2 regions of the Ralstonia sp. 24A2 genome follow, and region 2 is predicted to be linked to the other one. Evidence: riboswitches for the same ligand, from Rfam matches in the RefSeq annotation. Region 2 holds a riboswitch; the other holds the start of a gene.
The links. Region 2 has a riboswitch for ZMP and ZTP ahead of glyA (serine hydroxymethyltransferase). Riboswitches for the same ligand answer to the same signal wherever they lie in the genome.

Region 1: it holds a riboswitch for ZMP and ZTP, as region 2 does, so the genes downstream of both, ACS13N_RS07130 (tetrahydrofolate dehydrogenase/cyclohydrolase catalytic domain-containing protein) here and glyA (serine hydroxymethyltransferase) in region 2, are expected to answer to the same signal.

What each region holds. Positions count from the first base shown of each region.
Region 1 is NZ_JBPVZD010000002.1:495,208-499,413, reverse strand. It holds gene ACS13N_RS07140 (transporter) at 1-410, opposite strand, end outside; gene ACS13N_RS07135 (DUF2946 domain-containing protein) at 538-933, opposite strand; gene ACS13N_RS07130 (tetrahydrofolate dehydrogenase/cyclohydrolase catalytic domain-containing protein) at 1,241-2,080, opposite strand; ZMP/ZTP riboswitch at 2,220-2,302, opposite strand; gene ACS13N_RS07125 (hypothetical protein) at 2,366-2,857, opposite strand; gene ACS13N_RS07120 (ABC transporter ATP-binding protein) at 2,972-4,206, opposite strand, start outside.
Region 2 is NZ_JBPVZD010000002.1:1,502,937-1,507,142, reverse strand. It holds gene tolR (protein TolR) at 1-3, opposite strand, end outside; gene tolQ (protein TolQ) at 16-708, opposite strand; gene ybgC (tol-pal system-associated acyl-CoA thioesterase) at 705-1,109, opposite strand; gene ydfG (bifunctional NADP-dependent 3-hydroxy acid dehydrogenase/3-hydroxypropionate dehydrogenase YdfG) at 1,200-1,952, opposite strand; ZMP/ZTP riboswitch at 2,093-2,228, shown strand; gene glyA (serine hydroxymethyltransferase) at 2,367-3,614, shown strand; gene nrdR (transcriptional regulator NrdR) at 3,730-4,194, shown strand.

The DNA of each region.
Region 1 (4,206 bases), 1.0 Mb from region 2:
TTGTTTGGGGTGAGTTGGTCAGATGTGGCTGCACCATAGGTCGTGTGGCTGCGGTCCACATAGGGCACGATCGCGCCAAAGCTCCAGCTGCTGTTCGGGCTGTAGTTGATGCCGAGGTTGATGTAACGGTTGATGGTCTGGCGCTCCACCTCCTGATTGCCACCCGCGTCGTTAATGCTTGCGGCCTGCGCCGGCGTGACCGAGTGCGTACCGCTGCGCAGCTGGTTCTGCGGGAGGTAGGTGTAATCGAAGCTGATGCGCCAACCCGGGATGGCCGAGTAGCCCATCGCTGCGTCGGTGCTGAGCGAACAGCCACAGGTGGCGCAGGCATGTGCTGCGACAGGTGCAAACACGCCGGTGGCGCAGACGAGCAGTGCAATGCGCCGGACGATGTTGGATGGCGTTGTCATGAAGATTCCTCACTCTGATAGATGCGTGCGCGCCCCAAACGGTCATGGGTGCATCGCACGATGTCTTGCCTGAAACGGCGCCGGCCGGGTGCGATGCGACGTGCGCTTGGTGCCCCGGTCAACGTGGTCAGAGGAGGGTGGGGGAGTCGCGTGGCCGCCCGGCATGGCGCGCTTTGTGCGCAGACAACCGACCGGGTTCCGGAGCCCATGCGATTGCATGGACGGGGGCTGGCGTCGCCATCGGGGGGAGGATGGTCGGCGCCAGCACATGCTCTGCCAGCAGATCGCAATAGCCGCATGCCACTTGGTGGCCGGAGGGCATGTCGTGCCAGATCGACCCGATGGGCAGCTCAGCGACGACGGCGGCAGGCGTCTTCGCCTCGCACAGCGGCATGCTTTGCTCGAACACCCGCAGTTCATGCCGCTCCAGCGCTTGGCTCACCATCGGCGCAAACAGCACGAGCGCCATCGCTACCAGGCCAAGCCAGGCAGTCAATGTCTTGCGGGTGCGAGCGAAATGCATGGTGGGCTGTGGGAACGGCCGGACGTCGCCAGCATGTGCGGATGCGCGGTATTACACCGCAAAAAGGCATCGACATCCAGAACAGCGCGAGAGCGACGTTGCCCTCTGTTTGAGCGCATGCAGGGTGATGATCCGCCGTGTCCTGACAGGGCCGTCCGTGGGACGTCTTCACGGCGTTACCTGCCAGGGCTGACTTTCGTGGCTTGCCGTGCGGCAGAAACTGACCACAGCGCCGAAGACCACCCCAGACAAGGCGTGGCACTTCGGGGCTCTCATGTGGAGGCGCCTTCCGGGTGTGCTCGGTGCTTCAGCTGGTGGACTGCTCAGCCGCAGTGAGCGTGTGCCCGATCAACGTTGAGATGGTCATCGGACCAACGCCGCCAGGCACGGGTGTCACGGCGGCACAGCGTCCAACCAGGCCGCTGTGGTCGACGTCTCCAATGCCGCCATTGTGATAGCCCGCATCGATGACGACGGCGTTGTCGGCAATCCAGTCGCTGCACACAAACCTCGGTTTGCCCACGGCCGCAACGACGATGTCGGCACGACGTACCTCGTCCTGCAGATGGATGGTTCTGGAATGGCAGAGCGTAACGGTGGCATTCGCGTTCGACAGCATGAGCGCCATCGGCTTGCCAAGGATGGCGCTACGGCCGATGACAACTGCACGCTTGCCGGCCACGTCGATGTTGTAGTGCGCCAGCAAGCGCATGATGCCTGCCGGTGTGGCCGAACCAAACGCGGGCTCCCCCAATGCCATCCGGCCGAAACCGTGACTCGTCACGCCATCCACATCCTTGGTCACGTGGATACGGTCAAAGCACAGGCGCTCGTTGACGTGCTTGGGCACCGGGTGCTGCAGCAGGATGCCTTGCACGTGCGGGTCTGCGTTCAATGCGTCGATGACGGCAAGCACATCGGACGTTGTTGAAGATTCCGGCAGCTCGATCGCCTTGGACGCCATGCCAACGCGTCGACAGGCGTTACCTTTCATCTTTACGTAGGTTGCCGACGATGGGTCGGCGCCGACCAGGATGGTGGCGAGCACCGGCACGTAACCGTGTCGCGTTTTGAATGCGCTGACGCGCTCTGAGAGCACACCTTCGAAGTGCGCTGCGACTGATTTTCCATCGAGAATGATTGTCATGGCTATGCTCGCGGTGGTTCGCGCACATCTCCATCTCAATCTCTTTGCTCATGGCAACTGCATGACGGCCGCCTGCGGTGCGTGGAGAGATCGATGAAGAATGTCGGGCGAAGATTGGTGAGGCTCGTAGGAACGAATACCAATGTGCCCAGGCGAACGGCGGCGCAGCCGCTACGCTTCCCGATGGTGGCCCATCCTGTCTCGCCAGTCGCGTAGCGCAGCAATTATCTGGCTTTGTGCGATGGATGCCAATGCCTTGTCGAGACCGACTTGGCCGGTAACGAACTAGCCGCCGCTGCCTTGAAAGAACTGCGGTGGGATTTCCACAGCAAACCACTCGTCAAACTCGACGACAAATGTCTTCTTCAGGAACCCCCGCTTGGTGATGCGATAGGGGATGTAGATGAAGCGAGAATAGCCTGCTGCTTCCACATGCACACGCACCCCATCGGGTGCGCTTGGCGAGTATTCCGGCGGGATGTTGACGTTCGCCGCAAGTGCCGTGGCCAACACGTTGCCGTTGAGGGCATCGGCCTTGAAGGCCTGAGCGAGCAACGTGTAGATCTCCAGCGGTTTCGGTCGCTCTTGCCCGTTGTAGCCACCGACCGATCCGAGCGTGCCATCCTTCGACAAGGTGGCACCAAACGGATAGAAATCCCCGGCACGTTCGAGCATCGTCCGCGCGAAATCGGCGCAGTTGGTCAACAACGCGCTCAGTTGTTCAGGGGATACCACCATGTTTGCTCCTTCTTGTTTGCGTTTGAGGATGCAGGTCATGCTGCCGCGGTGATAACCGCTGGCTTCACGCTACCGAGAACCGATACCAACACTTGAACAGAAAAGAGCCGCATCGTGCGGCTCTTTCTTGGGGAACAACCAAAGGGCGCCGTCTTACGCCCCAGCCGCGCCATCCCCACCTTCCTGCGCTTCACGCTCTTCGCGTTCCTCGCGCTCTTCACGGGGCAGGGTCAGCATGCCGGTGTTGTACACGTACTCGTACACCTCGCCGTAGCGGCCCCACTCAATACCGATCTTGAGCACGCGCTCGGCTTCTTCGGGCTTGAGGTAGGCCTCCAGTTCGCGCAGGATCTGCTCTTCGCGAATCTCGCCGTCTTCGTTGGTTTCCAGCTCCGCGCGGATGTGCGAGGCCAGCGCCACCTGCTCCAGCAGCTTCTGGCCGAACAGCACCTTGCGCTCGGGCGGCTCGGTTTCCATGTAGGTCTTGCCGAACGGGGTGACGATGATGTCGCCACGCTCGATGGTGGCGAGCTGCAGCAGGGCCAGCGCTTCGCAGGCGGGGAGCAGGTCGTCGTCGGTCACGCCGGCTTCTTCGGCCAGGTGCGGCAAGTCTGCGCGGCCATTGAACGGGGCTTCGACCAGCAAGTCGAGAATCGCCTCCATCTGGCCGATCTCGGCTTCCGGCAGGCGATAGGCGAGTTGCTGCGCAGCAGACTCGGCGCCCACGTGCACACCCACGCGCTCCGGCGAGGTCATCAGGCCGTACACCTCGTCGATGAGGTTGCGCACAGCGGCGGAATCCCGGTTGCGCGGGCGCGGGAACGGCACGCGCACCTCGGCACGGATACGCCCCGGATCGCTGGAGAGGATGACGATGCGGTCCGCCATCATCACCGCCTCTTCAATGTTGTGCGAGACGATCAGGATGGCCTTGATCTTGGTGCGGCGGTCTTCCCACAGGTCGAGCATTTCGTCGCGCAGGTTCTCGCCGGTCAGCACGTCGAGTGCGGAGAACGCTTCGTCCATCAGCAGCAGGTCAGGCTCGGTCACCAGCGCACGCGCAATGCCCACACGCTGGCGCATGCCGCCCGACAACTCGCGCGGCAATGCGCTGTTGAAGCCCGACAGGCCGATCAGGTCGATGGCCTGCTCAGCGCGCTCTTCGCGCTCGGCCTTGCCCACACCTTGCGCTTCCAGGCCCAGCTCCACGTTTTGCTGCACCGTCAGCCACGGGAACAGCGCAAACGACTGGAACACCATCGCAATGCCCTGCACCGGGCCGCTGTATTCGCGCCCGCGGAACAGCACCTGGCCGCGATCCGCACGCACCAGACCCGCCATGATGCGCAGCAGGGTCGATTTGCCCGAGCCGGACTTGCCCAGCATGG
Region 2 (4,206 bases):
CATGACGATCCGTCCTTAGCGCGTTTGGCGCTGGAGGATGTTCGAAAACTCTTCCATGAAGCTCTCGAACCGGTTGGCCAAGCGGTCCATCTCGGTGGCGTAACGGTTGTAGGCGATCACCGCCGGGATGGCCGCAAACAGGCCGATGGCCGTGGCGACCAGCGCTTCGGCAATACCCGGCGCCACAGCAGACAACGTGGCCTGCTGCACGTTGGACAGGCCGCGGAAGGCGTTCATGATCCCCCACACCGTGCCGAACAGGCCGATGTACGGGCTGACCGAACCGACCGACGCCAGGAACGGCAGGTGCGATTCAAGCGAATCCATTTCGCGCTGATAGGCGGCACGCATGGCGCGGCGGGCAGCATCGAGGATGGCACTCGGGTCGCCACCGCCACGCTGCTGCTCACGCGTCTTGAGGTATTCGCGCATGCCGGCTTCAAAGATGCGTTCCAGCGCGCCGGTGTTGTGGCGGTTGTTGGCGGCGCTTTGATACAGCGCCTGCAGATCGCCGCCGGCCCAGAATTCGCGTTCGAACGATTCGGTCTGGCTGCGCGCAGCGCGCAGTGCAAATGCCTTGCGGAAGATGTACGTCCAGGAGAACAGCGACATCACCAGCAACAGGCCCATGACAAATTGGACCAACAGACTGGCGTGCAGCACCAGCGAGACGATCGACAGATCTTGTGTGACCTCGACGGGATTCATGCGGCGGCTTTGATGGTTGCGAGTACGGGAGCGGGGATCGGGGTCGGCCGGAATGTGAGCCGGTCGACACATCCAACACGAATCGTGCCTGATGCGAGCAGAACGTCGCCACGCCAGCCTTCTTGGGCAAATTGGACCGACGCTGGGCCAACCCGTTCCATACGCGAACGGATCTGCACCAGGTCATCTAGGCGGGCAGGTGCGCGGTAGTCCACAGCGGTGCTGCGCACCACGAAAATGGCCCCGGTCGTGTCGGCCAGCGCCTGCTGGTCGACCCCGAGCGCGCGGAGCCACTCAGTGCGGGCGCGCTCAAAGAATTTCAGATAGTTGGCGTAGAACACTACACCGCCTGCGTCGGTATCTTCCCAATACACGCGCAGGTTCCAGTCAAAAGAAGACATCCGGCAATTTTACCAAGGCTCATGTGACGGCCAGCCATCCACCGGCCGGCCGAGGGCTTGCACGCTGTGGCAAACCCTGCATGACACGATTTAAGCCATGTCCCGCGTCAAGCTCGTGGCCGAGAATGACTGGCAAACGGGCATGAGCTCGATTGCGTTGACATTGAAGTGCGCTGGGAGCGCCGCCATCCAGTAGACCGCCTCGGCGATGTCGTCGGCGGTGAGCGCCTCCGTGCCTTCGTAGACCTTATCCACGCGGGCATCGTCGCCCTTGAAACGGACGTTGGAGAACTCGGTGCCCGAGCACAGGCCCGGCTCGATGTTCGATACGCGCACGCGGGTGCCGGTCAGGTCGGCACGCAGGTTCAGCGAGAATTGGCGCACGAACGCCTTGGTCGCACCATATACGTTGCCGCCCGGGTACGGGTACGTCCCGGCAATCGAGCCAATGTTGATGACATGACCACGATTGCGCTCGACCATGGCCGGAAGCAACGCACGCGTCATATGAACCAAGCCGGAGCAGTTGGTACCGATCATGCGATCCCAGTCGGTCAGGTCTGCGCGTTGGGCGGGTTCCAGACCAAGCGCCAGGCCAGCGTTGTTGACCAGCACGTCGACGTCGCGCCAGTCCTCGGGCAGCGAGCCCGGCAACGCCGCAACAGCGGCGGCATCCAGCACATCCAGCACGACCGGCAGAAGCGCGTCGCCCAGTTCGGCCTTGAGCGCATCCAGACGATCCTGACGGCGGCCAGCCGCGATCACACGATGGCCTTCCCGCACGAAACGCCGCGCGATGGCTGCACCGAACCCGGCAGTTGCACCGGTCACGAATACGATCATGGAAGTGTCTCCAAGCCTGAAAAAATGCGAAAAACAGAGTTTACCTGAAGCGTTGCCGCCTGTTGCGTCGCAATGTGCTTGGGCAAGCGCCCCGCGCCTTGCGGCAGTCAAGGGCCTGTCGTACACTCGCGGGCAACCATTCCACCTTGCGCGACTGGCGAATCCCGGGGCTGCAGCAACACACCGCAGACCTCGGCAGTGGGCACCGACCACGAGGAAGCGCAAGGTTTCTGGCGTCATGCACAACGACGCCTGCCGCTCGCCTGGGCAGCGAATGGGAAGCAGGGTGACTTGGGCACCCGCTGCCATCGGTCAACGCCGAGACAGCGTCCAAGCCGCGCGCATGTTTCCCGAAGCCAGCCCGCCACACCCGATCTCCGTTTTTTCCGTTTCGTTTCAGACCAGACACTCGCCATGTTCGAACGCAGCCGCTATACGATCGACCAGATCGATCCCGAGATCTTTGCCGCCATCCAGAAGGAAAATCAGCGCCAGGAAGATCACATCGAGCTGATTGCCTCCGAGAACTACACCTCGCCGGCCGTGATGGCCGCGCAGGGCTCGCAACTGACCAACAAGTACGCCGAGGGCTACCCCGGCAAGCGCTACTACGGCGGCTGCGAATATGTGGACGTGGTTGAACAGCTCGCCATCGACCGCGTGAAGCAACTGTTTGGCGCTGAAGCGGCCAACGTGCAGCCGAACTCCGGCTCGCAGGCCAACCAGGGCGTGTTCTTCGCCGTGCTCAAGCCGGGCGACACAATCATGGGCATGAGCTTGGCCGAAGGCGGTCACCTGACGCACGGCATGGCGCTCAACATGAGCGGCAAGTGGTTCAACGTCGTCAGCTACGGCCTGAACGCGCAAGAAGACATCGATTACGACGCGCTGGAAGCCCTGGCGCAAGAGAAGAAGCCCAAGCTGATCATCGCTGGCGCTTCCGCCTTTGCGCTGCGCATCGACTTCGAGCGCATTGGCAAGATCGCCAAGGCGATCGGCGCGTACTTCATGGTGGACATGGCCCACTACGCCGGCCTGATCGCCGCAGGCGTGTACCCGAACCCGGTACCGCACGCTGACTTCGTCACCACGACCACCCACAAGAGCCTGCGCGGCCCGCGCGGCGGCGTGATCCTGATGAAGGCCGAGCACGAGAAGGCCATCAACTCGGCGATCTTCCCGGGGATCCAGGGTGGCCCGCTGATGCACGTGATCGCCGGCAAGGCAGTGGCATTCAAGGAAGCGCTGTCGCCGGAGTTCAAGGCGTACCAGGAGCAAGTGGTGAAGAACGCTCGTGCCATGGCCGAAACGCTGATGGCCCGTGGCCTGCGTATCGTGTCGGGCCGCACCGAGAGCCACGTGATGCTGGTGGACCTGCGTGCCAAGAACATCACCGGCAAGGAAGCCGAGAAGGTGCTGGGCGACGCGCACATCACCGTCAACAAGAACGCGATTCCGAATGACCCGGAAAAACCGTTCGTGACCTCGGGCGTGCGCCTGGGCTCGCCGGCCATGACCACGCGCGGCTTCAAGGAAGCCGAGGCCGTGAAGGTTGCACACCTGATCGCCGACGTGCTGGACAACCCGCACGACGAAGCGAACATCGCCGCCGTGCGCGCCAAGGTGGCTGAGCTGACCAAGCAGTTCCCGGTCTACGCCTAAGCGCTTGACCATGGCCGGGCAACTGGCCACGTAGTACTCTGCCGCGATGGTCACCCCGGCCATCGCGGCGTTGTTCTTTTAGCGCAGTGCGTTTGAGGTTCCCGAGGAGCGCGGCATGAAATGCCCCTTTTGCGGCCACGCGGCCACCCAGGTGATTGAGACTCGCATGTCGGAGGAAGGCGACACCGTGCGCCGGCGCCGCAAGTGCGAGTCCTGCGACCGCCGCTTCACGACCTACGAGCGCATCGAGCTGTTCTTCCCCGCCGTCGTCAAAAAGAACGGCAGCCGCGTCGATTACGACCGCGCCAAGGTCAAGGATTCCATGCGCCTGGCGCTACGTAAGCGCCCTGTCTCCGCCGAGGCCATCGACGAGGCCATCGCCCGCATCGAAGAAAAACTCCTCAGCCACGGCGAGAAGGAAATCGGCAGCGACCGCGTGGGTGAACTGGTCATGCGCGAACTCAAGCGGCTGGACAAGATCGGGTACATCCGGTTTGCGTCGGTGTACCGGAGTTTTGAGGATCTGGCGGAGTTTCGTGACGTGCTGGATGAAGTTGCGGCGACGAGTGCGCGCAAATGAGAAAGGCCCCCT